3 regions of the Bacillus sp. PK5-006 genome follow, and region 2 is predicted to be linked to each of the others. Evidence: riboswitches for the same ligand, from Rfam matches in the RefSeq annotation. Region 2 holds a riboswitch; each other region holds the start of a gene.
The links. A riboswitch is a leader RNA that binds a small molecule or an ion and turns the genes downstream of it on or off. The one in region 2 is predicted to bind S-adenosylmethionine.
Positions count from the first base shown of each region.

Region 1 (10,879 bases), 1.4 Mb from region 2:
TTCTTCTGGAATTCACCCATTGCGGTTTTATAATCAGTCAGTGATTGCTGCATGGATCCGCTCATATGCTGTTCATTCATCTTGATTCCATCCCTTCAGGTCTTTTGTACGTTTTTATTATGAGCGAGATTTGAAAAAATACACAAAAAACCTCGCTTTGGTAGAAGCGAGGTTGAAATGTTGTTACTCAGATACAGGCAATACTGCACCGTCATATTTTTTGTCGATGAATTCTTTGATTTTATCAGAGTGAAGAACTTCCATTAATGCCTTGATCTTATCTGATTTTTCGTCACCTTTGCGAACCGCAACGATGTTTGCATATGGGTTGTTCTTTGTTTGCTCAAGTTCGATTGAATCTTTTTTCGGATTCAATTTATTTTGGATCGCATAGTTGACGTTGATAAATACAGCATCGCCTTCACTGTTTTCATAAGCTTTCGCAGTTAATTCAGGCGCGATTTTTTTGAATTTTAGATTCTTTGGGTTTTCTTTAATGTTCTTTACTGTTGCGTTAATTGTATCAACCTTTGGATCAAGCTTGATGACACCAGCATTTTGCAGCAGGGCAAGCATACGGCCTTGCTCAGCTACGTTGTTTGTCATGATGATTGTGCCGCCGTTTGGAATATCTTTTACGGATTTGTATTTCTTAGAGTAGATACCGAAAGGCTCAAGGTGAACCGCACCAGCACTCACTAGGTTATAATCTTTGTTTGATTTATTTTCTTCGTTTAAGTAAGGGATATGTTGGAAAAAGTTCGCATCCACTTCTTTTTCAGCTAACGCTTTGTTGTACATTTTATAATCGCTAAGCACTTTCACTTTTAAATCGTAGCCTTTTTCTTTTAGAAGTGGTTTTGCTTCTTCAAGAATTTCGGCATGCGGCGTTTTTGAAGCGGCAACCGTAATGGTTTTGCTTTCACTTGCGTTATTAGATGAACCGCACGCAGCTAAAATACCTGCAAATGCTAGAAATAGTGCACTTAAAATCAATTTCTTCATCAATAAATCCTCCCTTAACGTTTATCAATTTTATTTGTAATCAAATCACCGATTATTTGAATAATAAAGACGATGATCAGAATAAACACAGTAGCTACAAGTGTGACATCTGTATTACCAGATTGGTATCCTTCCACATAGGCGAGGTCACCAAGTCCGCCTGCTCCAATTGCACCTGCAATCGCAGTAGAGCCAATTAGAGCAATCGCTGTTACGGTAATACCTGAAATAAGGGCTGGCAATGATTCTGGCAGCAATACTTTGAAAATGATTGTTGACGTTTTTGCTCCCATTGATCGTGCTGCTTCAATGACCCCTTTGTCTACCTCACGCAGTGCAATTTCGACAAGACGTGCATAGAATGGAGCTGATCCTATGACAAGGGCAGGGAGTGCTGCATTTGGGCCAAGAATCGTATGCATTAAGAATTTCGTGAACCCTAGTAATAGAATAATTAAAATGATAAAAGGAATCGATCTGAAAATGTTGACGACAGCGCCGATGACAGCATTGATCGGTTTATTTTCCCAAAGACCGCCTTTTCCTGTAAGGAAGAGCAGGAGTCCTAGGATAATCCCGATTGCAAAGGCAAATGCCAATGAAATCAGTGTCATATACACCGTTTCACCTGTTGCACTCCAGATGACGTCTAAATCAACGTTCGGAAACCATTTCTCAAACATGTGTCATCACCTCGATTTCAACCTGTTTGCTTTGGATATAGGCGATGGCTTTTTCTACCTCAGTCTCTTCTCCATTAATGTGGATAAAGAGTGTTCCAAACGCGCCTTCCTGCGTTTGAGAAATCTTCCCTTGAAGGATATTCACATCGACATTAAAGGATCGAATGATTTCAGTGATCAGCGGCTGCTCGGCAGAATCTCCGATAAAGGACAACCGTACGACCTGACCTTCTTTTACTCGTTCTAAGACGTGCTCGATTGTTTCTTTCGCTTCCTCTGGTTCTGCAAGCTGTTTCACAAATCGTTTCGTCATTTCTTCCTTCGGTTGTCTGAAGACGCGTAATACTTCGCCTTCTTCGACAATGCGTCCATTTTCCATGACTGCGACGCGATGACAAATTTTGCGAATGACGTGCATTTCGTGTGTAATGAGCACAATCGTGAGCCCTAACCGTTTATTGATATCCGCCAAAAGCTCAAGGATCGAATCAGTCGTTTGCGGATCTAGCGCAGATGTCGCTTCGTCACATAGAAGAACCTTTGGATCATTCGCTAATGCTCTCGCAATGCCGACACGCTGTTTTTGCCCGCCGCTTAGCTGAGACGGGTATGCATTTTCTTTTCCTTCTAAACCGACCAATTTAATCAGTTCATTCGCACGCTCTCTTCGTTTCGATGTCGGTACACCTGCGATCTCAAGCGGGAACATAATGTTTTGTCTCACCGTTCTTGACCAAAGCAAGTTAAAGTGCTGGAAGATCATGCTGATTTCTTGTCTTGCTTTCCGAAGTTTCGCATTCGATACTTCATTGATCCGGTTGCCGGCCACTTCAACAATTCCTTCTGTTGGCAGCTCCAGACCGTTTAATAGGCGAATAAGCGAGCTTTTCCCTGCACCGCTATACCCGATAATTCCGAATATTTCACCTTTATCAATATCCAAGTTGACGTCTTTCACGGCATCAACATTTCCGCTTTTTGAATGATACGTTTTTGATACATTTTGTAAATGGATCACAGTCTGATCACCTGCTTTCTTGCTGAATCTATAGGTTTCCATCACATACGTTATTTATTCTTCTTTCTGTCATGACTCTAGCCTGGCGCCAGGTCAGTAAAAAAGACCTAACTGCAACGCAAGCAGAAAGGCCTTTTATGTCAATTACGCCTTTCTCTCATCTTTCAAAGCGCTGCGGCTTTGAGTGAATTGGCACCAATTTCAGCTATGCTGACGGTTGCCGGGTTTCATAGGGCACGTCCCTCCACCTCTCTTAATAAGAGAAAATATGTTGTTTTATGTGATGTTCATGTTTTTACTAACGTAGAATATCATGCTACCCGAGATATGTCAACGCTGTAAATCGCTAATTTCCAAGTAAACAACTACGTTATCATTTTTCGAAAAAAACCGTTCGTCAGCCAAAGCACTGCCTCTAGTCTAAGGAGCGCACGGAATGACCCTTTCACTTTGACTTGTCCTCTGCTGATTAACTGCTGTAAGGACATATCTCCATCTAATAATTGAAGAATTTCTTTCCTCTCACCATAAAAGATGAGATCCGATAACTCAATTGCAGGTAGTTTCTTCACTTCACCACGTTCATCCACAATCAATGTACAAGAGTCAGTTTCCGCCTCAAATGTAATCTTCAAGGATGATGATGAGAGCAGCGGCTTTAATAATAAACGCTGCCCTGTGTTACCATGGGCTTTCACATTTTCCACATGTATAACCTCCCTGTCATTTGGTTATACATAACATTTCTCTACAAACATCTTCTTGTCCTTTATAAATAACTCGACAAATTTTCAAATGAATTTCTTGAAATATGACAAAAAACCGCTTTATTTAGCGGTTTCGATCATTTCATGAAGATATGGAACTGAATGAAAGGCATAGCCTTTTTGCACCAATTCACCTTTTTTAAACAGGAGAAAGCAAGGAACACTCTCGATTTCAAATGCTTTCGCAAAGCCTGGTGAATAGTTTAAATTGTTTTCGTAAAATGGTACATCCGGCTGCATGGCGTCTACGACTGCCAGCATTTTCTTAGCCAGCTGGCATGTTCCGCAAAACGGTGTATATAAGTATAAAAGAAATAAATCGTCCTCTATCTCCTTGAATTCGTGTTCTTCAATTTCTTTCATATACGTCCACCCTCATAAATATTTCGAATGAACATCAATGTTTGCAGCTAATAGGATAGATGCAATGTGGGCTGACGGTGAAGCGGCCACTTCGCGGTACGTTCTGTCGACAAAAAGATGAAGTGCTTCAGGGAATTCTTTTCGAAATTGCTTCCGCAGTTTGTCGCCTGCATCGTCACTGTCAGCTAATATGTAAACGTCTTTCCCCACTAAATCGTCCACAAGCTGATCCAGCTTCGATGTACTGATCGTGCCATTGGTGCAAATGATGGTAACAGGTTCACTTATGACTTCTTTTAGCTTTTGTTTGTCTGTTTTACCTTCTACAATGATGACCTTTTCTATCTCGACATTCATCACGATCACCCGGCCCTTTTGACGTTGATTCACTTCTTCCTTAGATTACAATCTTTCATTCAGGTTGTAAAGATTGAGCGCCTCGTCATCAAAAAGACTGCAGCTTCTGTTCACTGCAGTCTCATCTGTGATTAGCACCAGCCATTTTCATCGTCACAGTCAACATATTTTTCTGTCCCATCGGTTAATGTGTCCGTTAAACGATAAAAACGATTTTGATCATAGGAATATCCCGATTTCAGCTCATATTGGTTTTCACTAATCATCGTGCCAATCTCTTCATTTTGATGATAAAGCACCATGCCGCTTTCTTTGAATCGTCCAGTGACATGCTCTGTTATATCCACGTGTTCTTTTTGAAAAGACAAATTGGACACCCCCCATAAAGGTAGAGTGTCCAATTTCTCATGAATTAGTCTTCTTTTGTCATTTCTTCATATTGCTCAGCCGTCATTAAGTTCTCAATTTCAGAAGCATCAGCTGGTTCTACAACGATCATCCATGCTTTTTCGTATGGAGAGTCGTTGACGAATTCCGGGCTGTCATCCAGCTCATCGTTCACTTCAACGATTGTGCCATTGATCGGTGCATAAAGTTCAGAAACGGTTTTCACTGATTCTACACTTCCGAAAGGCTCGTCCGCTGTGATTTTGTCTCCTACTTCAGGAAGCTCAACGAACACGATATCGCCCAGCTCAGATTGAGCAAAATGCGTAATACCGATACGCACCTTATCTCCTTCTACTTTGACCCATTCATGTTCTTCTGAATAACGTAAATCTTTTGGTGTGCTCATTCAATACCCCTCCAGTCTTTTCTTACAATCTATATTGAAGATACCACAATCTGAATGAAAGTTACATCATTTCCAGACGCTTTTAAATGTATCTTCATTAAATCCTACCGTGACTCGTTTTCCGTCTGTTGTAATCGGGCGCTTAATCAGCATTCCGTTAGACGCGAGTAATTCTAGCTGCTCGTCCTCTGACATTGCAGGAAGTTGATCTTTTAGCTGCAGCTCCCGGTATTTTTGTCCGCTTGTATTAAAGAATTTCTTCAGCTCTAAACCGCTTTTTTCGTAAAGGGCTTTTAATGTTTCTTTATCAGGCGTCTCTTCGACGATATGTATGCTGTTGATGTCTTTATTGTGTGCTTCCAGCCACTTTTTTGCTTTTCGGCATGTACCGCAAGATGGGTATTCATAAAAATCTAAAGCCACCATTTTCACCTCCTGCAAATAGTGACAACATTTTATCACAAAATATTTTAAAAACCTAAATGTATGCTTACAAAAAGGTGCGGAGTAGTATCCGCACCTTTTAAGCCATCCTTATACGATATATTTCTCTGCTTCAAAGATTCGTTTTGCCACTTCGCGCTTTTTGGCGATGACATTGATCGGCGTAAATCTTGTCAGCTTGCGAAGGGCTGACAGGCTCATGCGGAGTGAATCTCCTTCCTCCATCGCAATCAAGGATTCTTTTGCATGGGCTTCAATCTTTAAGAAAGCTTCCTGCGTGAAAATTTGTGTGTAAGCAAGCTTTTGTTCATTCTTTTCTGCCCCTGTTGCAGCGATTGCCTTTTCTGTACGCAGAATCGCTGATTCAGCAGCAAAAATTTCATTGACGATATCGGCTATGTTCACAAGAATTTCTTGCTCTTTGTCTAAGGCTTTCCCGTATTTCATGGCTGCCATACCAGCCACCATTAAGGCGATCTTTTTCGCATGGGCGAGCAAATATTTTTCTTGATCGAGCGGCTGATCGCCTGGCTCTTCCGGCATCATCATCATTAGCTCTTCCTGTAAGGTTTGCGCTTTTTGAAGCAGCGGAAGCTCTCCTTTCATCGCTTTCTTCAAGAATGTACCTGGTACAAGCAAACGGTTGATTTCGTTTGTCCCTTCAAAAATCCGGTTAATTCGTGAGTCGCGATAGGCTCTTTCGACCTCGTATTCTTGCATGAATCCATATCCGCCGTGAATCTGCACGCCTTCATCCACAATATAATCTAACGTTTCAGAGCCAAGCACTTTACAGAGAGAACATTCAATCGCATATTCCGCAATGGATTGGGCAATTTGTTTGCCGTCTTTTTGCTCTTCATCACTTAAGAGCCCCATTCGCTGTTCAAATAATCCAACCGTACGGTAAACAGCACTTTCCATCGCATAGAGCTTTGCTGACATATTGGCTGCTTTTTCACCAATTAAGCTGAATCGAGAAATTGGTGTTTTGAACTGCTTACGCTGGTTCGCATATTCTGCCGACAATTGAATGACGCGCTTTGATGCACCGATTGTGCCGACTGCCAGCTTATAGCGCCCAATATTCAAAATGTTAAACGCAATCACATGACCTCTGCCAGCTTCACCGAGCAAATTCTCCTTCGGTACTTGGGCATCTTCAAGAATCAATGTTCTTGTCGATGATCCTTTAATACCCATCTTTTTCTCTTCAGGCCCCGTTTTGACACCTGGAAAATCCTTTTCGACGATAAAAGCAGAGAAGTGTTCACCATCAATCTTGGCATACACAACAAAGACATCGGCAAATGCGGAGTTTGTGATCCACTGCTTTTCTCCATTGAGGACATAATGGGTACCTGCTTCATTCAGAACTGCTGTTGTTTTTGCTCCAAGGGCGTCAGAGCCTGATCCTGGCTCAGTGAGTGCGTACGCCGCAATGGTTTCACCAGAGGCGAGTCCAGGCAGGTACGCTTCCTTTTGCGCTTGATTCCCGAAGAGCACGATCGGCAGAGAACCAATACCGACATGAGCACCATAGGAAAGTGAGAAGCTTCCTGCTCTAGCGAATTTTTCAGTAATGATAGCGGAACTGACTTTATCTAATCCAAGCCCGCCGAATTCCTCAGGCACATCAGCTCCAAGCAGCCCAAGCTCACCAGCCTTTTTGAGAAGCCTGACCGAATGCTCGAACTCATGGTTTTCAATTTGATCAATATGCGGAACCACATCTTGTAAAATATAATCCTCTGTTGTTTTTCCAATCATTTGATGTTCATCAGAGAAATCCTCCGGTGTAAAAATATGCTCATAATTCGTCTCATCAATTAAAAAGCTTCCACCCTTTTTTACATCTTCCAATGCTTTCATCCTGATTTCCCCCTTTAGATCAATTCAAAAATGCCTGCTGCTCCCATGCCCCCGCCGATACACATTGTGACAATGCCAAATTGCTCGTTTCGCCGTTTCATTTCATGAATCAGTGACAGCGTTAGTTTCGTTCCTGTACAGCCGAGCGGATGTCCGAGCGCAATTGCCCCGCCATTGACATTCACCTTTTCCTCATCAATTCCTAAATGACGAATGACTTGAATTGCCTGAGAGGCAAACGCTTCGTTTAATTCAAACAGGCCAATATCCTTCAGCTCAAGTCCAGCGATTTTCAGCGCACGCGGAATGGCTTCGACCGGACCGATCCCCATCACTTCAGGCGGTACACCGCCAACAGCAAATGCTCTGAATTTAGCGAGCGGCTGAAGAGAAAGTGAGGATGCTTTCTCGCGGTCCATCATCATCACACACGCGGCACCGTCACTTGTTTGAGACGAGTTCCCTGCGGTCACCGTGCCTTTTGTTGAGAAGGCTGGACGCAATGTGGAAAGAATCTCCTCCGTTGTGCCTGCTCTCACACCTTCATCCTGTGAGAACGTGAATTGATGCTCTTCTAATTGATATTGCTCACCTACCCGTCGCTCTGTTACATCAACAGGCACAATTTCATCTGAAAATTTCCCTTCTTGAAGTGCCTTTGCTGCCTTTTGATGACTCCTCACCGCAAAGGCGTCCTGATCTTGACGTGTGACCTGATACTTTTGCGCCACTTGCTCTGCCGTGTGCCCCATGCTCATGTAGTATTCAGGTGCTTGCTCTGCCAAGAGAGCATTTGGACGAATGGAATGACCCATCATCGGCACCTGCGACATCGATTCGACTCCTCCGGCTAAAATCGTGTCTGCCTGCCCGAGCATAATACGTTCACCCGCATAAGCGATAGATTGAAGACCAGACGAGCAGTAACGGTTTATGGTGATGGCAGGTACCGTATAAGGCAGTCCCGCTAATGCCCCAATATTCCTCGCCACATTTAACCCCTGCTCTGCTTCTGGCGTTGCACAGCCAATGATCAAATCATCTATTTGACCGTCGTATTCACCGGCACGCTTTAACGTTTCTTTTACACATAATGCGCCCATATCATCAGGCCGGACATGTTTTAACGATCCTTTTTTCGCCTTCCCTACTGGTGTTCTTGCGCCAGCGACAATGACTGCTTCTCTCATTTTGACTCCCCCTTAGTTACGTAAAGGTTTTCCTTTGACGAGCATGTGCTGCATACGTGCCTGTGATTTCACTTCTCCTACAAGACTTAAAAAGGCTTCTCTTTCAAGCTCTAATAAGTATTGCTCCTCTACCTCGGTTCCAAATGGCAGTTTCCCGCCGGAAATGACATGAGCTAATTTTTTTACAATGGTCATGTCATGCTCTGAAATGTATCCTGACAGTCTCATATTTTCAGCAGCCAAAATCATCGCTGCATAGCCTGTTTCTCCCATGACCGGCACCTTTTGCTTGAGCGGCGCACGATAACCGGCTTCATCAAGAGAGAGCACCAGTTGTTTTGCATCATAGATCAGGTGATCCCCGTTCATACTAATCCGGTCACTCACGCGGAGCATGTTCATATCCCGCGCATCCTCAGCTGAAGTCGATACTTTTGCCATTGCAATTGTTTCAAATGTTTTCAGCGTAGCATCCTGTATAGCCGTCTGCGACGGCTTCGCTGATCCTTGCAGGTGACGAAGATATAACTCTTTGTTTCCGCCGCCTCCTGGAATCAGTCCAACTCCCGCTTCCACAAGTCCCATGTATGTTTCGCTGGACGCCTGAATAGCTGCTGCCGGCAGACAAACTTCTGTTCCGCCTCCTAATGTCATCCCAAATGGGGCGGCCACGACTGGGCGATTGCTATATTTCACCTTCATCATTGCCTGCTGGAAGCGTCTGATCACAAAGTCAATTTCAAAGAAATTGTCGTCCTGTGCTTCCATTAAAATCAGGGCAAGGTTTGCGCCAACACAGAAGTTCTTCCCTTGGTTTCCGATGACAAGCCCTTTATAATTCTTTTCCGTCTCATCAACAGCGCGATTGATCATATCAATGACATCTAGTCCAATGGCATTGCTTTTAGAGTGAAATTCGAGCAAGGCGACATCATCACCAATATCGATCAGGCTCGCACCAGAATTTTTGAAGATGACGTCGTGTTTCTTTTTCAATCTAGCTAAAGATATATGTTTGTCGTTCCCTTTTTCCTGTTCATAAGCCCCGTTATGATAAAACGCACGCTCTCCATCAGCATTCTCTTGATAGAATGTCTCGTGTCCTTTTGACAGCATGTCTTTTACCCATGCTGGAATACTGTGGCCTTCTGCTTCCATGCGTTCGGCAGCTTTTTTGACACCTATTGCATCCCACAGCTCAAATGGGCCGTGCTGCCAGCCGAATCCCCATTTCATGGCGTTATCGATAGACTGAATATCATCCGCAATTTCACCTTTTAGATGAGCTGAATAAAGAAGTACGGGCGCTGTCATATTCCAAAGTAGTTGCCCTGCACGGCCATCCTGATAAATAAGCGCTTTCAACTTTGCTTTTGCACCCTTTTGCTGTTTCGCCATTTCAATGCCTGGATCTTTTAGCTTTGTGCGTTCACCATATGTGAGCGTCACTGGGTCAAGCTCTAAAATGACCTTCCCATTTTTTTGATAAAAACCTTGGCCTGCCTTGCTGCCAATCCATCCTTTTTCGAGCATTCTTTCAATAAACTCAGGCAGCTGGAAAATCTCTTTTTCCTTTCCTTCTACCTGCTCATATACGTTTCGTGCCACATGTGAAAATGTGTCGAGTCCCACTACATCCAGTGTACGGAATGTCGCACTTTTCGGTCTTCCAATGAGAGGTCCTGTGACAGAATCCACTTCTCCGATGGTGTATTTGTTCTCAAGCATTTCACGCACTGTGACAAGAAGTCCATAAGTGCCAATGCGGTTTGCAATAAAGTTCGGTGTGTCCTTTGCTTCAACCACACCTTTGCCGAGTACATCCTCGCCAAATGTTTTCATAAATGACAGTACTTCTGGATCGGTTTCTTGAATAGGAATGATTTCTAAGAGCTTTAAATAACGAGCTGGGTTAAAAAAATGTGTGCCTAAAAAATGGCGTTTAAAATCATCTGATCGGCCTTCTGCCATTTTTTCAACTGAAATACCGGATGTATTGCTTGATACGATGCTTCCTTCTTTGCGGTGTTCGTCGATGAGAGAGAATACGTGCTTTTTGATGCTGAGCTTTTCAGTGACGACTTCAATGATCCAGTCAGCATCGTGTAATAAGGAAAGGTGGTCTGTGAGATTTCCCGGTGTGATGTATGATAGGTTTTTTGCTGAAGTAAGAGGTGCTGGCTTTTGCTTTAACAATTTTTTCATCGCTTCTTGACTTAATCGATTCCGAACACTAGGGTGATCAAGCGTCCGCTTTTTCGCCGTTTCTTCCTTTGTCAGTTCATTTGGCACAATATCTAGCAGTGTAACTGGTATCCCAATATTGGCTAAATGTGCAGCAATGCCTGAGCCCATGACACCTGAACCAATGACAGCCGCCTTGC
Region 1 is NZ_CP096414.1:756,642-767,520, reverse strand. Features, by position in the region: gene M1D84_RS03815 (carboxymuconolactone decarboxylase family protein) at 1-80, opposite strand, end outside; gene metQ (methionine ABC transporter substrate-binding lipoprotein MetQ) at 184-1,005, opposite strand; gene M1D84_RS03805 (methionine ABC transporter permease) at 1,020-1,688, opposite strand; gene M1D84_RS03800 (methionine ABC transporter ATP-binding protein) at 1,681-2,706, opposite strand; SAM riboswitch class I at 2,861-2,969, opposite strand; gene M1D84_RS03795 (SCP2 sterol-binding domain-containing protein) at 3,072-3,413, opposite strand; gene M1D84_RS03790 (thioredoxin family protein) at 3,534-3,836, opposite strand; gene M1D84_RS03785 (toprim domain-containing protein) at 3,849-4,193, opposite strand; gene M1D84_RS03780 (YusG family protein) at 4,325-4,561, opposite strand; gene gcvH (glycine cleavage system protein GcvH) at 4,606-4,989, opposite strand; gene M1D84_RS03770 (arsenate reductase family protein) at 5,056-5,412, opposite strand; gene M1D84_RS03765 (acyl-CoA dehydrogenase family protein) at 5,524-7,305, opposite strand; gene M1D84_RS03760 (acetyl-CoA C-acetyltransferase) at 7,320-8,495, opposite strand; gene M1D84_RS03755 (3-hydroxyacyl-CoA dehydrogenase/enoyl-CoA hydratase family protein) at 8,508-10,879, opposite strand, start outside.
Region 1: it holds a riboswitch for S-adenosylmethionine, as region 2 does, so the genes downstream of both, M1D84_RS03800 (methionine ABC transporter ATP-binding protein) here and M1D84_RS11285 (DUF2292 domain-containing protein) in region 2, are expected to answer to the same signal.

Region 2 (10,879 bases):
CCTTTAACGCTTGAAGGGATTTTTCCGCCCGGCGTTCTTGATAAAAGCCGAGTACACCATTAATCAAAACAATGGCTACAATCGCAACAGCATCAATGTATTCTCCTAAAAAGGCAGAAATGATTGTTGCAGCAAGCAAGATTAACACCATGAAATCTTTAAATTGTGCTAAAAAAATGATCAGAGCCGACGCCTTTTTTCCTTCCTGCAATTCATTTGGCCCGTGTTTTTCAAGCCGCTTTTGTACATCTTTTTCTGACAGTCCGTCACCTATCGATGTATTCATTGTTTTTAATAAATCGGTTTGGTTCAGTTCATGCCAATTCATTTGACCTCGTCCACTCCTCTTTTGTTCTCTCTCATATGCAGTGTTCTATAAGCCAGTTTATTCAGACTCGTCCTAAATCATGCTATAATAATAAGACTGCCTAAAGAACGAGAAAACAGAAGGTTCTTTCAGTAGATTTGTGTGAAAGAAGAGGGTGTATCCAACATGTCATTTGACGGCATTTTTACATATGGTATGACAAATGAATTGCAAGAGACATTAACTGGCGGGAGGATTTCTAAAATCCATCAGCCATATAAGCACGAGCTGATTTTTCATATTCGGGCAAACGGGAAAAATCATAAGCTCCTTTTATCGGCTCATCCGAGCTATGCGAGAGTGCAGCTCACTGAGCATCAATACGACAATCCAAGCGAGCCGCCAATGTTTTGTATGCTCCTCAGAAAGCATCTTGAGGGCGGCTTCATTGAACGTTTTGAACAGATTGGATTTGACCGGGTGATCGTGCTTCATGTAAGAAGCAGAAATGAAATTGGCGATGAGCAGACGCGTAAGCTTTACATTGAAATCATGGGACGTCATAGTAATTTCATTCTGGTAGAGGATGGAACGCAGCAGATCATTGATGGTTTGAAACACCTTTCTCCATCTGTGAACAGCTATCGAACGGTGCTTCCTGGTCATGAATACCTTCTGCCGCCTGCGCAGCAAAAATTGAATCCTTTTGACGTGACAAAGGATGATATTTTGAAGCATTTACGCTTTCAAGAAGGAAAGATCGCAAATCAAATTGTCGATACCTTCTCTGGGGTTTCCCCGCTGTTTGCAAAGGAAGTTGTACACCGGGCCGGTCTTGCCAATCAAGAAACGATTCCAAATACACTGCTCGACATGTTCCAGCTCATTCGCATGCATTCTTTTACACCGCAGCTCACAAGAAAAGACGGAAAAGAGTATTTCTATTTATTAGAGCTTCAGCATGTCCATGGCGAGATGAAGACATTCGACTCACTCAGCCAGCTGCTTGACCGCTTTTATTTTGGAAAAGCTGAGAGAGATAGAGTCAAACAGCAGGCAGCGGACCTTGAACGGTTTGTCGTAAATGAAAAAAAGAAAAATGAAAACAAGCTGAAAAAGCTAAAAAGAACCCTTGAAGAATCTCAAGGTGCACACAAATATCAGCTCTATGGTGAGCTGTTAACAGCCAATTTATATGCGATTAAAAAAGGGGATAAAGAAGCGACTGTCATCAATTATTACGATGAAGACGGCGGAGAAATCACGATTCCGCTCAAAACAAACAAAACCCCTTCTGAAAATGCCCAGGCATATTTTACAAAATATCAAAAGGCAAAAAATGCTGTAGAAGCTGTAAATGAACAAATTAAGCGGACACATGAAGAAATTGCTTATTTTGAAGAGCTGATTCAGCAGCTGTCCTCTGCTTCACCGAAGGATTTAGAGGAAATGAGAGAAGAGCTTGTTGAAGGAAAATATTTACGCGCCAAACAAAAGCGTCTCGCCAAAAAGAAAAAACCGGCGGCCATTCAGCTCGAAACGTATGAATCATCCCAAGGCATACCAATTTTAGTCGGAAAAAACAACAAACAAAACGAGTATTTGACTACAAAGGCAGCTGCTCGTGATGATATTTGGCTGCATACAAAGGATATTCCTGGGTCACATGTCGTCATCCGCCACCAAGCACCTGATGAACAAACGCTGCTTGAAGCGGCTCAAATTGCCGCCTATTTTTCAAAGGCAAAAGAGTCCAGCTCCGTACCTGTCGACTATACAAAAATCCGGCATGTGAAAAAACCAAACGGAGCAAAGCCAGGCTTTGTTACGTATGATCAGCAGCAAACTTTATTTGTCACGCCTGACGAAGATCTTGTGCTCAAGCTGAGAAAATAAATAAAAAAAAGCCGATAAAATCTCCTGTAAGGATTTTATCGGCTTTTTCTTTGTCGTTTTTTTCTTTCGATGTAAAGGGCATCAAGTGCGTCAATATCCTCTTCTTCAAGCAAGGATTCTATTGCCGCAGCCAGCTGTTTTGTCCGGGCGGGGCTAGCACCGCTTGTAGAGACTGAAATCGTCACTTTTCCTGCTTTGACAACCTTCGGCATCATCACATTGCCGAGCTCAGATTGGCTCACACAATTCACGAGCTGGTGAGGCTGCGCTGTTTGTGCAATCCATTCATTTACCGAAGGGTCGTTTGTAGCAGCTACAATGAAAAACGCATCCTTCAAATCTTCAGCGCCCACCTTCTTTTCCTTCCAATTCAATGCGTATGTATCAATGAGGCACGCCATCTCTTCAGAAAGATCAGGACTCACAACAGTTATATGGCAAGACTCCGTACACAATGCCTTTGCTCTTCTTAATGCGACAGATCCGCCGCCGGCGATGACCACTTGTTTATTGGTTAAATCAAGATGGACTGGAAGCATGGCTTTCTCCTCGGAAACGAAACGCATCGTCTTTGTTTAAAATGGTTTCTTGCACGCGTTCAATATAAGCCGCTTTGACATGCGGATGAAAGCCAATATACCGGCATACCCGGACATCTTTCAGCCGCTTTCTCGCCTGAGCGGCTTCACTTTCAATTTCTTTCATTAAAATCCCCGTAAACAGTAAGTAAGGAACGATATAAACAGGCCCATCGTCATCTTCTGATAACTGCGCGAGAACATCTCGATAATTTGGCTCACATGCTGTAATAAAACACGGAAGAACCTCTGCATGCGGAAGCAGGCTTCGGACATCGTCTGCAATGCCAAACACATCTCGCTTCACATCCGGATCAGAACTCCCGCGGCCAATTAAAAGAATCCGAGCGCGCTCGCCTTGATATCCTGCTTCTTTAATTCTTGCGGCAACCGCTTTTGTTACTTCTTGATTCACCCCGATCGGCTTTCCATATGTGACCTTCACTTGCGGGAAACGCGCGCGCACTTTCTCAATTTCGACCGGGATATCCGATTTGGCATGCATGGCAGTTAAAAGGAGGAGCGGGACGATTGCAATGTGTGTCGCTCCTTTTTTCACACAGGCCTCAAATCCTTCTTCTATAGAAGGATCCGTCAGCTCTAAAAAACAAATTTCTTGTATATCTGCTTTCACTAACGGCATACAGCTTTTCATAAAAGAAATGGCCTTATCTTGTGCTTCTTTCACCCTGCTTCCATGCCCAACATAAAGGACAGCTTGTTTCATGCGGCTCCTCCCTCTCACTTGTTTTCATCAGACGAAAAGACACGATGTATGCACGTGTCTTTTCTCTACCATTCTCATTTCTCGATTAATGCGGGTTCAAACCAGTTCAGCTTTTGATGAAAATGAACGACATCTCCAACAACAATTAAACTTGGATGCTCGATCCCTTCTTTTTCAACAGTTTCAGACAGTGTCGCAACCGTGCAGCAAGTTGTCTTTTGCCTCGATGTGGTTCCCCAGTGTATAAATGCAGCGGGTGTTTCTGGGTCCCGTCCATTTTTTAAAAGCAGGCGCTGCACTCTTTCCACGTTTTTGACACCCATGTAAATCACAAGAGTATCAATCCCTGTAGCCAGCGCCTCCCACTTTTCTTCAAAATGTTCATCCTTTTGATAGTGGCCCGTGACAAAAGCAACATTTGAGCTGAATTCACGATGTGTCACAGGGATGCCCGCATAAGCAGCCGCTGCAATCCCAGAAGTAATTCCTGGGACGACCTCATACGGAATTCCGTGCTCAGCTAAGCATTCGATTTCTTCACCGCCGCGGCCAAAGACAAAGGGGTCGCCGCCTTTCAGCCGAACGACAACGTTCCCTTCCTTTGCATGAGCCACAAGCGCTTCATTGATGGCTTCCTGCCTCATTGTATGATGATTTGGCAGCTTGCCGCAATAAATCAATTCCGCCTCCGGTTTGGCATGGGCGAGAATTTCTTGATTGACAAGACGATCATATAAGATGACATCTGCCTGCTGTATCGCCTTATGGGCCTTTAATGTGATTAAATCTGGGTCACCGGGTCCAGCACCCACAATGTATACTTTCCCCATCTTGCTTTTCTCCCCCTGCCATCAGGCGATTATTTCGTTGTTCCTTTTACATAATCAACAAGACGCTGTTTAGATTCCTCACGGGATAATTCCCCTGTATCTAATACGAGCTCAGGCGCAGCAGGCTCTTCATACGGTGAATCGATTCCAGTGAAAAACGGAATTTCACCGTTTCTGGCCTTTTTATATAACCCTTTTGGATCACGCTCTTCACACACGTTCAAATCACATTTGACAAACACTTCGTGAAATTCTCCATCTTCGACTAACTGTCTAACAATGTGGCGGTCTTCTTGAAATGGAGAAATAAAAGCAGTGATGACAATCGTTCCTTGCTCCACAAATAATTTCGCCACTTCTCCGATTCGGCGGATGTTTTCTTTTCTATCATCATCTGAAAACCCTAGATCTTTATTGAGTCCGTGCCGCACGTTATCGCCGTCAAGAACTGTGACTTGGTAGCCTTGTTCAAACAGCTCTCTTGCAGCTGCATTCGCGATCGTTGATTTACCTGACCCGCTTAGACCTGTAAGCCAGATAATGCCGCTCGTATGATTGTTTTTTTGTTGATATTCTTTTTTTGTAATAGATGAATCATGCCACACGATATGTTCGTTGCTCATGTCATACCCTCCCGTTAAGATACCGTCGTTTTTAATCCTTCGATTAATGTTTCAATGACTTCTTTTCGGCTGAACGTGCTTGGTGGTAATTCACCGTTTCTCAGCATTGTTCGAACCTTTGTACCTGAAAGAATGACATGCTCGCTTTTGTCGTGAGGACACGTTTTTGGAGTGGCCATCGCTTCACATGTATTACAGTAGAAGCTGTGTTCAAATTTTAATGGAGTAATGCCGATTTCTTCGCTTGTAAATTGATCAAATAGTTCCTGCGCCTCGTATGTGCCGTAATAGTCACCAACACCTGCATGATCTCTTCCGACAATAAAATGGGTGCAGCCATAATTTTTCCGTACGAGCGCATGAAAAATGGCTTCCTTTGGTCCAGCATAACGCATTGCAGCAGGAAAAACACCTAAAAAGACGCGGTCTTTTGGATAATAACCGTCCAATAACACTTGATAGCTTTTCATTCTTACATCTGCTGGGATGTCGTCAGATTTTGTTTCACCGACAAGAGGATTTAAAAATAAACCATCGACTGTTTCCAGTGCTGTTTTTTGAATATATTCATGGGCACGATGAACCGGGTTTCTCGTTTGGAAACCAACAATGGTTTTCCAGCCGTTTTCTTTAAAATGACGTCTTGTTTCTTCTGGCTCATACGTAAATTGAGGGAATGGTTTTTCACTGCGTTTCGTCAGTGTAATTTTTCCGCCAATGTAAGTATCGCCGCGTTCAAATAATTTTTTCACGCCTGGATGATTGCGGTCATCTGTTTTATAGACATTCACCGCTTCTTTTTCCTTATCTGGTGTGTATTGATCCTCTACTTCAATGACCCCATATACAGTCCCATTATAAGATAAGCGCACGATATCGCCTTGATGGATTTCCGCCGCCTTTTCTTTTGTTACTGGCAGTGTAATAGGAAGAGACCAAACGACACCACTTGCTAGCCGCATACTGCTTACAACTGCTTCATAATCAGCTTTTGTTAAAAACCCTTCAATAGGACTATATCCGCCAATTGCAATGAGTTCAAGGTCTGCAAAGGAAATCGCATCTAGTTCAATTTCCTTCGCAGCCGTGCTGAGATCATATTCTTCATTTACTCGATTAATTAATACGCCACCATGTGGTGTTAAACTCATTTGTTCATCTTCCTCTCAATGTTCATATTTATTAGATGTTAATAGTCGGATTTATGGTTAAATCCCGCCGCCCTGTTCATGAATAGAGCTGCTTTCTTTTTTGACTGCTTTCATCAGACTCAGCGCACCAAGTGAGGCAAGCAGTACACTCATCATGATAAAGATAGAGTAATAGTCTCCTTTTAAGAAAAGGCTCACAAGCAAATACGATAGGCTGAGTGATAAGAAAGGTGAGACCACCCATACTTTCAGCATTTTTTTCACAACATGTTTGTGAAAAATGTTAGGCCCGCCTTTTGCCATTCCAAGCCCGATAATAGACGAGGAGGTGATTTGCGTAAGTGGAACGGGCAGCCCAAAAATAGAGCTGACGATGACAAGCCCGGCACCGGTACTCGAAAGTAAAATCCCTTCGCCTGTTTGATAGCGGGTAATTTTCTTTCCGTTTGTTTCCAGCACTCTTCTGCCTAGCAAGAGGGCCCCTGCTGCGACGAAGATTCCGCCATAAAGTGTTCCCTGCCCAACTGACAAAACGCCTGAAGCGACGAGCGGGCCGACGGCATTTGCCACATTGTTCATACCGGCTGAAAATGCCTCTAAAAATCCGCTGAGAATTAATACGACAGATAAAATAGCTGTGCCTTTTTTAGACAGCTTCCGTTTAGGGAACATTCTGATGATTTTGACGACAGCAAAGGTAAAAAGAAAGGCGAAAAGCGGGATGATGACCCAAAATGCCACAATCATTAAAATGGATTTCACAAACAAAACTTTATATGCGACTGCTACACCAACTACAGCCCCTACTGTGACCTCACTTGTTGATAAAGGAATCGCCATCAGATTTGCTATGAAAAGTGATAGTGCAGCAGAACCAATGATAATACAAACGATTTCAAGTGTAATGACTGATTCTGGCATAATACCAGAGCTGATCGTTTTGACGACCTCACCGCCGCCAATCACTGAACCTGCTAAAATCCCAACTGCACAAAAACTGAGCGCATAAATGGGCTTTTGAATGGCACCTGATCCATACGCAATGCCCATAGAAGCAGCTGCTCCGCTTGCGCCTATGTTTAAAGCAAAGAATAGACTAAATAAAATTGCGGCGATTTCCATACATTATACTCCCTTACTCATGTAATCCGCACTCTGTCTTTGCTGTGCCTGACCATCTGCCAGAACGAAGATCATCTGCAGTAAATGCTGGCTGTGTACACGGTGCACAGCCGATACTTGGATATCCTTGGTCATGCAGCGGATTATAAGTAAGTTCCTCTCTAGATGCATATCTCCATATGTCCTTCCACGTCCAATGGATGAGCGGACATACTTTCACTGATTTGAATTTTTCATCCTTATTTAAGAAATTCGTCCCTGCTCGTTTTGGTGACTGCTCTCTTCTTAAACCAGAAAGCCATGCTGGATAACCAGATAGGGCTTCTTGCAAAGGAATGACCTTACGCATATGACAGCAGCTTTGAGGATCTGTTTTCCATAATTGATCACCGTGCTGCTCATTTTGCTGTTCAACCGTCAGCTCAGGCGTTTTCAGTACAATATCTAAACCCGGATATCTTTCCTTTACCGCATCAATTGTGTCGTAAGTTTCTTTAAAATGCAGACCTGTATCTAAAAAGACAATTCTCGCATCTTTTTTTACTTTTGCAATCAGATCAATCAGAACGATGCCCTCAATCCCAAAGCTGCACGCATATACAAGCTGGTCACCATAATGACCGTACGCCCATTTCAGTACAGACAGGGCTCCTTTATACAAATCATCCTCTTGAAATGTAATGGACGGCTCTTGCCAATTTTCATAAGTTAACATGATTTCTCCCCTTCCGGAGTACCGCTCATATTGCTATTTTCCGCACTACTTTAATCTAATTTTTTCGTTTTTTTCCACTTGAATCACTTGACCGTCCTGAACAATTAACGTAATTGAACCGAATTTCATATCCCCAATCAGTTCTTGCATATGCTTTACTAAGTCCTCATCCTGATTTTGTTTCACTTCCATCTCCTCTTCCTCCTCACCGTTAAAATAAAAAAACTTTCTTTCAGTCCGAAAGAAAGATGAGGAAGCTCACAATTTCCTTATCTTTCAAAATAGAATCATTTTGCAGGAAGTAGCACCTTGCAAATCGCAGGTTGCCGGGTTTCATCGGGCCAGTCCCTCCACCTCTCTGGATAAGAGTTTCAATTTGTCTTAAATATTAACACAATTCAAACAAAAGTCAACCCGACTTTATTGATAGGATTAGTTTTTATTAAAATTTGAGTCTATTTTACTATTTTTACCCAAATAAAAAAGCCGTGCGGGCAGGCACAGCTTTAAAATTGTTAACGATGGACTTTGACTTTTCAGACCGTTTCTTCCATCCAAGATTCAGAGGAAGGGTCTTGTCTCCAGCGTTTTAGTTTGTTCATCGCAGACGGCTCAATCGCTTTCAGTTCAAGTGCCACGTCTGTCAATGTGTCATAGTCTGTCAGGGTGACATATGGAATATTTTTTTCTTGAAAAGCGGCCGCTGCTTTTGGCAGTCCGTATGTGAAGATTGCGGCAACTCCTAGTACCTCGCAGCCCTCAGCTTGAAGAGCAGCAACCACTTCCAGCACACTGCCTCCTGTGGAGATAAGGTCTTCGACGACGACAACCTTTTGGCCTTTCGATACGGCCCCTTCAATTTGATTTCCTTTGCCGTGTGCTTTCGGCTTACTTCTGACATAACACATCGGGATGTTCAAGCGGTCTGCTGCTAATGCCGCATGCGGAATGCCTGCTGTTGCAGTACCCGCGACAACCTCTGCTCCCTTGAAATGAGTGAGAATCAAATCTTTTAGACCTTCCGCAATGTCGTGTCTGACTTCTGGATATGATAATGTGAGGCGGTTATCACAATAGATCGGTGATTTTATACCGCTCGCCCATGTAAACGGTTCGTCTGGTTTTAATGAGACCGCTTTGATTTGTAATAGATGTTTCGCGATTTTTGATTTCATCTGGCAGTCACTCCCACTCTTTCAAAATTTGATGATAGGCTTCTATTGGTTTATCAGCTTTTGTGATTGATCTCCCGACAACGATTTGTGAAACACCTTGCTCTTTTGCATAGGCAGGTGTCGCCACACGCTTTTGGTCATCGGTTTGATCATTCGGTAAGCGAATCCCTGGCGTTACAGTGAGAAAAGAGGGTGAGATATGTTCATGAAGTGCTTTAGATTCATGAACAGAGCAAACAACACCGTCCAGTCCACTTTCATATGCTAATTGTCCGTACCGGATCACAGTCTCTTGCAGCGGACGGTCAATGAGTAATTCGTTTCTCATCATGTCTTCTGACGTACTAGTCAGCTGGGTCACTGCAATAATGCCCGGACGGCTTTGTCCAGCAGGAGTCCCGCTTTCAAGTCCCTCTAATGCAGCCTGCATCATTCGTTTCCCGCCAGCAGCATGCACATTGACCAAATCAACGCCAAGTGCGGCAAGCCGGTTCATCGCTTTTTGCACCGTTGTTGGAATGTCATGTAATTTTAGATCGAGAAAAATGCGGCAATTTTTTTCTTTCAGCGCATCAAGGATGGCAGGTCCTTCTTGGTAAAACAGCTCCATGCCGACCTTCACAAATAATGGTGTCCCTTCAAAGGGATCTAAAAAGGCAAGCGCGTCCTGCCCTGATGGAAAATCAAGCGCGATGATGGGCAAGTGCTTCATGTTTCCAGCTCCTTCCGATACATTCCTCTACAGATGAATAACCATATGCTGCTAACACATTTGGCAGCTCTTCAATGATTTCCGGGCAAATAAATGGATTCACAAAATTCGCTGTACCGACAGCGACTGCACTTGCACCTGCTAGTAAAAATTCAAGTACATCTTCAGCACTTTGCACTCCGCCCATCCCGATAATCGGAATAGAAACCGCTTGACTCACCTCATGCACCATACGTACAGCGACAGGTTTGACAGCTGGTCCTGATAATCCGCCTGTTTTATTGGCAAGGATGGGTTTCCCCGTTTTTAAATCTAAACGCATCCCTATTAATGTGTTAATCATGGTGAGTCCATCCGCTCCAGCAGCTTCAATCGCTTGAGCAATTTCTACAATATTGGCTACGTTAGGTGACAGCTTGACATAGACAGGTACGGAAGAGACTTTCTTGACTGCTTTTGTCAATGATGCTGCCATATTTGGATCTGTACCAAAGGCGATTCCGCCGGTTTTCACATTTGGGCAAGAAATATTCAGTTCAAGGGCATGAACATTTTTTGCTTGGCTGATTTGCTTGGCTACTTCAACATAATCATCCACCTGTGAGCCAGCAACGTTTGCGATAATTGGCGTATCAAACTGCTCAAGCCAAGGCAGCTCATTTTCAAGCACGCCTTTTAGACCTGGATTTTGAAGGCCGATTGCATTGAGCATACCAGCTCCTGTCTCAGCAACCCTTGGAGTCGGATTGCCAAATCTCGGTTCAAGGGTTGTGGCTTTGATCATGATACCGCCCAGCAATGACAGGTCATATAAGGATGCAAATTCTCTCCCGAATCCAAAGCAGCCTGATGCAGGGATAATTGGATTCTTTAAAGATAATCCCGGTAACTCAACGTTTAGCATGACAATGCCACCTCCTCTGCTTTAAAAACAGGTCCATCAAGACACACTTTGACGTAAGGTTTGTCGAGCTGATCGGTATGACAGACACATGCAAAGCAGGCACCAATCCCGCAGCCCATTCGTTCTTCCATCGAAATGT
Region 2 is NZ_CP096414.1:2,173,363-2,184,241, forward strand. Features, by position in the region: gene M1D84_RS11240 (calcium-translocating P-type ATPase, SERCA-type) at 1-328, opposite strand, end outside; gene M1D84_RS11245 (Rqc2 family fibronectin-binding protein) at 494-2,203, shown strand; gene M1D84_RS11250 (precorrin-2 dehydrogenase/sirohydrochlorin ferrochelatase family protein) at 2,239-2,742, opposite strand; gene M1D84_RS11255 (sirohydrochlorin chelatase) at 2,723-3,508, opposite strand; gene cobA (uroporphyrinogen-III C-methyltransferase) at 3,583-4,338, opposite strand; gene cysC (adenylyl-sulfate kinase) at 4,368-4,961, opposite strand; gene sat (sulfate adenylyltransferase) at 4,976-6,112, opposite strand; gene M1D84_RS11275 (inorganic phosphate transporter) at 6,170-7,234, opposite strand; gene M1D84_RS11280 (phosphoadenylyl-sulfate reductase) at 7,248-7,949, opposite strand; gene M1D84_RS11285 (DUF2292 domain-containing protein) at 7,995-8,099, opposite strand; SAM riboswitch class I at 8,216-8,318, opposite strand; gene pyrE (orotate phosphoribosyltransferase) at 8,486-9,124, opposite strand; gene pyrF (orotidine-5'-phosphate decarboxylase) at 9,132-9,836, opposite strand; gene M1D84_RS11300 (dihydroorotate dehydrogenase) at 9,808-10,740, opposite strand; gene M1D84_RS11305 (dihydroorotate dehydrogenase electron transfer subunit) at 10,734-10,879, opposite strand, start outside.

Region 3 (10,879 bases), 1.7 Mb from region 2:
TACTCAGTTTCTTACCATTGTTAAATTTCGTTTTATACGTTCTCTCATACGTGACCTTCCCGTAGCCTTCTTTTTTCGCTTCGTCCTTTAAGTACAAGTAAGTAGAATAAGAAAAGGCGATATCTTCTTTTAAATCACGATTGATGGTTTTCATATGCGTCTTGCTTAGATTTTTCACCTGTGCATATTTGAATGTTTTTTTCTTCTTATAATAGTGTGTACTTACTTTTGCTTTTTTTGCTTGTTTGGCATCAGCAGATCCAACTGGCGCAAACAAGGAAACAATCAGTGAGAAAATGAGCAGGCTGATCGTTAGGCCTTTTTTCATTGTCATAGTAAAAACCCCCATTTTTGTCTATTACCAAATGAGTATACCATGACAAAAGAACCAAAAGAAGTATTTTTTCCATATTATTCTTCATTTTTCCACATCGGGTTTGTTTACCGTTTTCATAAGTTCCTGTATGCTTAATGTAGAATGCTAGATGAAGTGTGGTGTTTATCATAGAAGAGAATATTTTTAGTCACATTCGGACAACGTTTCATAGTTTGTCCCCAACCCAGAAAAAGATTGCCAATTACATTTTACAAAACCCTCAGAAAGTTGTGCTTCATTCTATAAGTGCACTCGCTGCTGAATGCAGCACAAGTGAAACGACGATCTTTCGGTTTCTAAGAAAAATTGGCTATGAATCGTATCAAGTGTTTCGTGTCCATGTCGCACAGGATATCGCGACCAATACACCTCAATCCATATACGGTGAGATCGAGGCAACCGATAGTGTAGCTGACATTAAACATAAGGTCATAGAGTTAACAACAAACTCTATACAAGATATGAAGCATATTTTAGAAGATCATGCCGTCACACAATTCATTGAACACATGAAACAGGCACATAAAACCGTCTTTTTTGGAGCAGGCGCGTCCAGCTTTATTGCTGGGGATGCTTATCATAAGTTCCTGCAGCTTGGTTTTGAAGTAAGCCTATGCAGTGATCCGCACATGATGAATATGATTGCAACACACGCCACGGAACACGATTTTATCGTCGCAATCTCCCATTCAGGAGAGAGCAGAGAAATTCTTGACGCCGTACAGTTTGCAAAAGAAAAAGGGGCAAAGGTTGCTTCTATCACCAGCTATCCGAAATCTGAGCTCGCAAAGCGGTCTGACTTTCATCTGCTTAGTTCTTCAAGAGAGACAACCTATCGATCAGACTCCATGATCTCCCGTATCAACCAGCTTGTGATCATTGATGTACTATACGTCACCGCTGTTTTAGAGCTAGGATCAAATGCCATTGAAAACGTGAAACGATCTCGATTAGCCGTAGCTAAAAATAAAACATAAACACAAAAGACCGGAGCTGATTCCGGTCTTTTTTTGTGACTTTTTTCATATTTTCCGTTGACACGTTCCTATCACGTCATGTACATTAAATGAACAATAGTTTATTTCCTACTATTAAATTTAAAAGATAGTATATATACTAACATAATGAAAAGAAAGCGCTTTTTGTAAGGGTTTTCTATATAGGAGGCGGACAACGTGACAAAGAAGATTGGATTCATTGGACTAGGTATTATGGGAAAACCTATGGCACTCAATCTATTAAAAGCTGGTCATACTTTGACAGTTTTTGACCTAAATGAGGAAGCGATTCGATCGTTACAAAAAGCCGGAGCAAAAGGTGCTGTTTCAGCAGCTGAGGCAGCTTCTGAAAGCGATATCATCATCACAATGCTTCCTAAAGGAGAGCATGTAGAGGCAGTCGTTTCAGGTGATCAAGGCATTTTAACGACAGCTGCACCTGGCACTGTCATCGTAGATATGAGCTCAATTTCTCCTGTCACCTCCAGGGCTTTAGCTGCTCTTGCCAAACAGCATCAGGTGGAATTTATCGATGCACCTGTCAGCGGCGGAGAACCGAAGGCAATAGACGGAACACTTGCCATCATGGCTGGCGGCGAAGAATCCATCTTTGAGCAAGTGAAGGATGTCCTGCTTGCAATGGGCACTGAGGTCGTATTAGTTGGGGCAAATGGCAGCGGGACGACAGCGAAGCTTGCCAATCAAATCATCGTCAACTTAAATATTGCGGCCATGTCCGAGGCGCTCGTTCTAGCTGCTAAATCAGGCATTGCCATTGATAAGATGTATGAAGCCATCCGCGGCGGACTGGCAGGAAGTGCCGTGCTCGATGCAAAGGTCCCTCTCATCTTAGAACGAAATTTTGAACCTGGCGGACGCATCGACATCAACTTGAAGGATTTAACCAATGTCATGGAAACTGCTCATGATATAGGTGTTCCTCTTCCGCTTTCTAGTCAGCTGCTCGAAATCTTCCACGCCCTCAAAGCGGACGGAAAATCCGGGCTTGATCATGGCGGCATCGTTCAATATTACGAAAAAATGGCTCATGTCGAAGTAAAGAAAGGATGAGATGGTCATGAAACAAAGCACTGACATACTGAATGCCATTCCGAAAGCAGATTCAAAGGTCATTCAATCAGCATACGAACAAGCACTGAGCAGCTTTCAGCATAAAGTCATTGTATTAGACGATGATCCAACAGGGATTCAAACCGTACATGGCGTCTCTGTTTTCACCGATTGGTCAGAAGAAAGCATTGAGGCTGGTTTTCTTGAAGACAGCCGCATGTTCTTTATTTTGACCAATTCTCGCAGTATGACAGAGAAAGAAACTGCCGCTGCGCACAAAACAATCGCAGCAACCATTGTAAAGGTGGCTAAACGGCTTAATCAGGACTTCGTCATTGTCAGCAGAGGGGATTCTACTCTTCGTGGACACTTTCCGCTTGAAACTGAAGTACTCAAAACGACCATTGAACAGCAAAGCTCCCGCCAGTTCGATGGTGAAATCCTTCTTCCTTTTTTCCAAGAAGGTGGACGCTTTACGATCGACAATATTCATTACGTACAGGAAGGACATGAATTAATTCCTGCTGGTGACACAGAATTTGCAAGAGACCGTACATTCGGCTTTCAATCATCTCATCTTGGAGAATGGATTGAAGAAAAGTCAGAAGGAATGTTCACAAAAGAGAACACTACCTACATTTCGTTAGCTGATCTGAGGGCTTTACGCATTGATCAAATCAAACATCAGCTCATGAGTGTCAAGGATTTCAAAAAGGTGGTTGTAAACGCGGTGGACTATGACGATGTCAAAGTCTTTGTCACCGCTCTCATTGAAGCCATTCAAGCAGGACAGCAGCTGATGTTCAGAAGTGCGGCGGCGCTCACAAAAGTACTTGGCGGTATAGGGGATCAAGCCTTATTAACAAGAGATGCCTTGATACAAGAAGAAAGCCCGCATGGTGGTCTCATTATGATCGGTTCTCATGTGAAAAAAACAACAGAACAATTAAAAGCGCTTGAGCAAAATCAAGAGATGGCTTTTATTGAATTTAATACCCACCTTGTGTTAGAGCCTGATGCCTTTCGCGAAGAAATTAACCGCGTTATTCAGCAAACTGAAACACTGTTGGCAGGTGGTCAATCTGTGGCTGTTTATACAAGAAGAGAACGGCTTGATCTTGGGGATGATCGCCAAGAGGAAGAACTAAAGCTCTCTGTAGAGATTAGTGATGCTGTGACAAGTATTGTCCAGCGTCTCACCATTCGTCCTAAGTATCTTATTGCCAAAGGTGGAATTACCTCCAGCGATATTGGGACAAGAGGACTTAGCGTGAAACGTGCGACCGTGGCAGGTCAAATCAAACCAGGTATCCCCGTTTGGCAAACAGGAGAAGAAAGTAAATTCCCTTTCATGTCTTATGTGATTTTCCCGGGAAATGTTGGGTCAAAGGATACGTTAAAAGAAGCTGTAGACATACTTGAAGGATAAGGCATAGGGGGTGTTTGCGCCCCCTTATGCACCACAAAGGAGGAAAGATCATGTCGTTAGTGTTTATTGGACTTGGCGTTTTGTTATTGCTTTTACTCATGGTTGTCTTTAAGTTAAACGCTTTTATTTCTTTGATTATTGTTTCTTTAATTGTTGCTGTGTTAGAAGGGATGACACCACTAGAAGCGATTGCTTCTGTCGAAAAAGGACTTGGCAGTACGCTCGGACACCTGGCACTCGTTCTCGGTTTTGGAGCGATGCTTGGGAAATTGATGGCTGATTCTGGCGGAGCTCAACGGATCGCGATGACACTTATTGACCGATTTGGCATCGGAAAAATCCAATGGGCGACGATGCTGACTGGGTTTGTGATTGGAATTGCTCTATTTTATGAAACCGGATTCATTATCTTAATTCCATTAGTCTTTACAATCGCTCAAGCTGCAAGACTTCCTGTGCTGTATGTGGGTATGCCGCTCGTCGCTGCACTTATCACCACACATGGCTTCCTCCCTCCTCATCCAGGACCGACTGCCATTGCGAATGTCTTTCAGGCAAACTTGGGACAAACCTTATTGGTTGGGATTATTTTAGCGATTCCTGCTGTTTTAGTAGGCGGACTTCTGTTTACGAAACTATTTAAAAAAGATCAGTTGCACGCACATATCCCAAAGAACTTATTTAATCCAAAGGAATTCACAGAAGAAGAAATGCCTAGCTTCGGCATTAGCATTTTCACTGCTGTTTTGCCTGTATTACTTATGACATTCAGAGCATTTCTAGAAATTTTCTTCCCATCCTCCCCATTGCTGCCAACTGCTGAGTTTTTAGGCGAACCGGCGATTGCACTATTAATCTCAGTGCTGCTTGCCATCTACACGTTTGGGCTTGGAAGAGGAAAGAGCATGCAGGATGTGATGAAGTCCATCACGGATTCTATCGGCTCTATTGCTATGATTCTATTAATTATTGCAGGCGGCGGTGCCTTTAAACAAGTGCTCATTGATAGCGGCGTCGATCAATACATTGCAGGGATCATGCAAGGAAGCACACTTTCTCCCCTGCTTCTGACTTGGCTCATTGCTGCTGTCCTTCGTGTCTCTTTAGGATCAGCCACTGTCGCCGGTCTCACGGCGGCTGGCATTTCTGCACCACTGATTGGCCTGACGGGTGTCAGCCCTGAATTAATGGTGATCGCAACAGGTGCGGGAAGTATTACATTCTCTCATGTGAATGATGCGGGTTTCTGGATTTATAAAGAATACTTTAACCTATCAATGGCTCAAACCTTTAAAACGTGGACATTGATGGTCACCGTGCTTTCACTTGTCGGACTTGCTGGTGTTCTTGTCGCTGATTTGTTCATGTAGGAAATTAAATTGTAAAAACCATTGACTTTTCCCTGAAAACGTTGAATAATTGTGTTTATTAAGAAAATTGAATCAAAAGGTAACCTTATTAAGAGTGGTGGAGGGACTGGCCCTGTGAAACCCGGCAACCGCTGTTCCTAGGAACAGAATGGTGCTAATTCCTTAAGCAAGCAAATGCTTGTTTGAAGATAAGGCAGAGTTCTCACAGTATATGATGCTCTTCCTTATCTAAGGAAGAGCTTTTTTATTTGATTTTTTAACCTGAAGAAAGAAGGGATTCAGCATGACACAAGTACAAACCATTGGAAAGAAAACAACGAAACCGCCATTCCGCGCAGATCAAGTAGGAAGTTTACTTCGTTCAGAGCGCATCAAGGAAGCACGCAAGCAAAAAGCAGACGGTACGCTGACAGCAGAGCAGCTCCGACAAATTGAAAACGAAGAAATTACACGTATTGTAGAGAAGCAAAAAGAAATTGGGTTAGAGGTTGTCACAGATGGTGAGTTCCGACGTGCATGGTGGCATTTTGACTTTCTTGAAGGACTCGATGGAGTTGAAGGATTTGAAGCAGATCAAGGCATTCAATTCCATAACACAACGACAAAAGCTAGAGGGATCAAGGTAACAGGCAAGATCGATTTTACAGATCATCCAATGCTGGAGGATTATCGTTTCCTTCACAGCATCGCTGGTGATCATACGGCTAAAATGACGATTCCAAGTCCGAATATGCTCTTTTTCCGTGGAAAGCTTGAAGAAGGAGTGTATGACAGCTTAGAGGAATTCCACCATGATGTGGCACAAGCGTATAAGAAAGCCATCCGTGCTTTTTATGATGCAGGCTGCCGCTACTTGCAGCTGGATGATACGGCATGGGCAGTGTTCTTTTCCGAAAAAGGCCACGAACAAATCAAAGCCTTTGGCCGAGAAGAAGATGAACTTCGTGAATCGTTTGCAAAGACAATCAATGAAGCTGTTGCCGACCGCCCAGAGGATTTGGTGATCACGATGCACATTTGCCGAGGTAACTTTAAATCGACATGGGCAGCTGAAGGTGGTTACGAAGCAGCGGCAGAAACAATTTTTGCCGGCTTAGATCTTGATGGTCTCTTTTTAGAGTTTGACGACGATCGTTCTGGCGGATTTGAGCCCCTTCGATATGTGAAGAACCCAAACCTTCAAATCGTACTAGGCCTTGTCACTTCAAAATATGGAGAGCTTGAGCCAGTTGAACAGATTAAAAAACGCATTGAGGAAGCGGCTCAATATGTGGACATTAACCAAATCTGTTTGAGTCCACAATGCGGATTCGCCTCAACAGAGGAAGGCAACCTGTTAACAGAAGAGCAACAATGGGAAAAGCTGCGTCATGTGATTGAGATTGCTGATCAAGTGTGGAAATAGGCGAAAACTTACAGAAAAAGCTGACCTTCATAATAAAGAACCGCTTTTTTAAGCGGTTCTTTATTTTTTGTCATCTCAATCAACTTGATATTAAGTTTAATCGTATTACTTCTATAGTTGAGTTTAAGAAGATATTGAACATACGTTATCTTCTTAAAAACCATTTTTATACTCATAAGTTGTCTAACAAGTTAAGTGGATTGATACATTCAAGTCATCTTCCTAGCCAGAATATCTCCTACTGAAAATCCACCCCAATTATTAGAAATTACAATACTGCTTTTTCCATCGTTCCCTCAAGCAAACCTAAAAGTGTGACTATAGTTTATGGGGTCTCGAAGCTTTGGTTTAAATATATCGGTGAAATCAAATGCTAAGGCAACTCTTTTTCATACCAACTCATTGCCCCCTACAGGTGGTACTAAAAATTCGTTAAGATCCCTGCCTCCTCAATGATATTCACTTTATTAGATAGAGAGTATCGATATAAAAACTTGTCAAAAATTTATTGATCTAAATTAAAAAAATAAGAAAAATGTGATATTATGACTTCCGTTAGGGTATTAACTTGAAATTTAATACATAAATAGAAAAATGATTACAAGAATAAAGTTTATAAAACTACTCTTCTTGTTGAGTTTAGTAATGTAGTTATTGCTAATGGACATGTATTATAAACTTGTTTTTTCATACCTTAACACTTTATGAAAGGAGTGTACATTCATGGCTAACTTATGATGAATGTTATTTATATAATGATTTCGCCAAAGAAAATAAACTATCCGTCGATAGGTAATAAAATTATAAACCATACCCCCATTACACCAGCACAGGTATTCAAATTATTCATTCCATCCTTTAGAATTCTCCGTTGAAGAGTTTATGGAAGTTATGATGAAATCGGAGATATTCCAACAAGTATGGATACAAACGAGCCAAAGCCACAATCTTGGTAACTTGTTAGAAATTACTGAAGAATATGATACAGATGTTCAAACTTGTATCGAAGACCTGGAAGCATTGAGTAAACAATTAATTGAAAAGGAAGTTGTATATGTAAAATGAATAAACTTAACAACGATATTTTAGAAAACATCTATAAAAACATTTCAACTAAGAGAAGCAAAACAATCGTTAATTACATTGCAATGCTAATGGCACTAGCGAGAGATAATGAACTAAACGAGGATGATTTAATTAATTGGATTCACAGCAAATTAAGTGAAATAGGATATTTTCAAGAAAAAAACCGTTTATTTACTCAAAACAAATTAGATGAATTTGTCTTAGAGTTTATTGAAGGAAGAGCACTATTATATGATGATATCAGCATAACTGAAACAAAACAAAACGAATATGTCATCAGTAGCAAACTGTGGTACAAAAAGAATCCACCTGAGAGTTTTTTTTATTTTGGTATTGACCCTGAAGATTTTTCGAACTATGCACAAAAAATTGCTCAAATAAACGCCGAAAAACTAGGCATCTCAATCCATTTTTCTGAGGATCAAGCTCATGAAAAAGAAATAGCCCATATCCAGCTGTCAAAAAAATGTTCTCTTTCAGAAGAATTGATAATAACTCAGCCAAGTTCAAAAGACTTTTCGTGGTTAACATGGTTTTTTAATGAACATTGGGGTGGAACGACTATGGTGTCTAAAGGGACAACTTATAATGTTTTAAATGAAAACATTTTGTTGGCTAAACGTGGAGATTATATAGTAGGAATATTAGTTTACAAAATATTCAAAGAAGAGGCAGAAATCCTGACTTTGGAGGCTCTAGAAAAGTACCATGGTGTTGGAAGTAGATTACTTTTTGAGTTAGAACAAAATCTAAAAACACAAAATATACACTCTATTAATTTAATCACTAGTAATGATAACTTAAATGCAATTAGGTTTTATCAAAGAAAGGGATATTCTTTCAAAAACATCTATATTGGTGCAATTGATAAAGCAAGAATGGTTAAACCTACAATTCCCTCTATAGGAAATTACGGAATACATGTCAAAGATGAATTAGAATTTGAAAAAAGGTTGATACAATGACTATAAAAAGCTGACTGACTAGTTCCATGAGTACTACCAAGTTATTAATAGTCTATCCTGGGCTAGTTAAATTTTATAATATTGATTATGAATTCATACAGTGGAGAAAGATTCAGATGTATAATTACTGAATTGAAGACAGAATTGCTGCTGATAACCATTTGAGAATAGGATTCTTTTCTTAGACCACAATTGGGAAAGGGTTAAGTCTACTAGAATTTAATTTTAAATACCCTAATACTTGAAGAATAGGTATTACCGAATTAAAACCATTATATGATTTATATGAACCACGCAACAAATTAAAGTGTGGTTTATTTTTTGTTCGATTTTGTCTTTTTCATAAAAAAGGCATTATCACCCATCATGCCCCTAGAGGAGACCCAATGAATGATAATGCCTGATTCAAATTGTTTTCACCGTTTCAAGACACCATATGTCCTAAAGAAACGAAACAATAGTTTCTCTGTTTAGTAATCCAAATGTTCACCATTTGTCGCAATCACTTGTTTATACCAGTCGAAGCTTTTCTTTTTCTTTCTATCTAATGTACCGTTTCCTTCATTATCACGGTCAACATAAATGAAGCCGTAGCGTTTTTTCATTTCAGCCGTTGATGCGCTGACAAGGTCAATTGGGCCCCAGCTTGTATAACCGATCAGGTCAACACCGTCTGCGATCGCTTCTCTCGCCTCTAGCAAATGGCTTCTGAGGTAATCAATTCGGTAATCGTCTTGAATGGATCCGTCTTCTTCTACTTGATCGACAGCACCCAATCCATTTTCTACGATAAACAATGGTTTTTGATAGCGGTCATACAGCTGATTCAGTGTTGTACGAAGTCCTTTCGGATCAATTTGCCAGCCCCAATCACTTGCTTCTAGATAAGGGTTTTTCACACCTTCAAATAGGTTACCGCCAGTCACTTGTCCAAGAATTTCTGGATCTGTACTTGTCACAAAGCTCATATAATAGCTGAAGCCAATATAGTCCACTGTATGGTTTCTTAAAATGTCTTCGTCCCCTTCTTGGAACTCGATGTTGATGTCATTTTCAAGGAAATAACGTTTCATGTAACCTGGGTAATAGCCTCTTGCCTGTACATCTGAGAAGAATAATGTTTTACGGTCTTGCTCAATTGCAGCAAACATATCTTCTGGTCTTGAGCTGTACGGATAAGTTGTCATCGCTGCAATCATACAGCCGATTTTCGCATCAGGAATGATTTCGTGTCCTGCTTTGACAGCCAAAGCACTTGCAACAAATTGGTGATGCGCTGCTTGATATTGAATGCTTTTCTCGTCATCACCCTCTTCAAATACAAGTCCGCCGCCAGTGAAAGGCGCATGTAATACAACGTTGATTTCATTGAATGTCATCCAATATTTCACTTTGTCTTTAAAGCGAGTGAACAATGTTTTCGCGTATGTTTCATAAAGATCCACAAGCTTACGGTTTCTCCATCCGCCGTAGTTTTTCACAAGTGCGAGCGGCATTTCATAGTGAGAGATGGTGACAACTGGCTCAATTCCGTGCTTATGCAGTTCATCAAATACTTGTTCATAAAAAGCGAGACCTGCTTCATTCGGTTCCGCATCGTCGCCATTTGGGAAGATACGCGGCCAAGAAATGGATAGTCTGAAGCACTTGAATCCCATTTCTGCAAAGAGTGCAATATCTTCTTTATAGCGATGGTAGAAATCGATTGCATCATGATATAAGTTAAGGTCTTTCATTGATTCATCGAATGGGTGCATAATACCATTTGGTGACACATCAGCTGTCGATAAGCCTTTTCCATCTTGATTATATGCGCCTTCAACTTGGTTGGCTGCAACAGCGCCGCCCCATAAGAAACCTTTAGGAAATGTTTTTTCTAACTTGTTCATGTTGAATACCCTCCTCTTTTTCTTCTACACTGACTGTAAGCAGTGTCTCTTTCACTGTAATCGTTCCATCTGTTTTCGCATCAACTTGTGCAAAATCGTTTGTGTTGGTGACAATAACAGGTGTGGTGACATCATAGCCTTCTTGCTGAATGCCCTCGATATCAAAATCAATGAGTACATCTCCTGCTTGAATCAGATCACCTGACTGCACATGACTTGTGAAATACTTTCCGCCAAGTTTTACCGTGTCAATCCCGACATGAATGAGAAGTTCTGTACCTTGTTCACTC
Region 3 is NZ_CP096414.1:178,082-188,960, reverse strand. Features, by position in the region: gene M1D84_RS00890 (DUF3298 and DUF4163 domain-containing protein) at 1-334, opposite strand, end outside; gene M1D84_RS00885 (MurR/RpiR family transcriptional regulator) at 496-1,353, shown strand; gene garR (2-hydroxy-3-oxopropionate reductase) at 1,552-2,445, shown strand; gene M1D84_RS00875 (four-carbon acid sugar kinase family protein) at 2,453-3,874, shown strand; gene M1D84_RS00870 (gluconate:H+ symporter) at 3,925-5,244, shown strand; SAM riboswitch class I at 5,327-5,439, shown strand; gene M1D84_RS00865 (5-methyltetrahydropteroyltriglutamate--homocysteine S-methyltransferase) at 5,528-6,649, shown strand; gene M1D84_RS00860 (GNAT family N-acetyltransferase) at 7,711-8,700, shown strand; gene M1D84_RS00855 (glycoside hydrolase family 1 protein) at 9,171-10,589, opposite strand; gene M1D84_RS00850 (beta-glucoside-specific PTS transporter subunit IIABC) at 10,561-10,879, opposite strand, start outside.
Region 3: it holds a riboswitch for S-adenosylmethionine, as region 2 does, so the genes downstream of both, M1D84_RS00865 (5-methyltetrahydropteroyltriglutamate--homocysteine S-methyltransferase) here and M1D84_RS11285 (DUF2292 domain-containing protein) in region 2, are expected to answer to the same signal.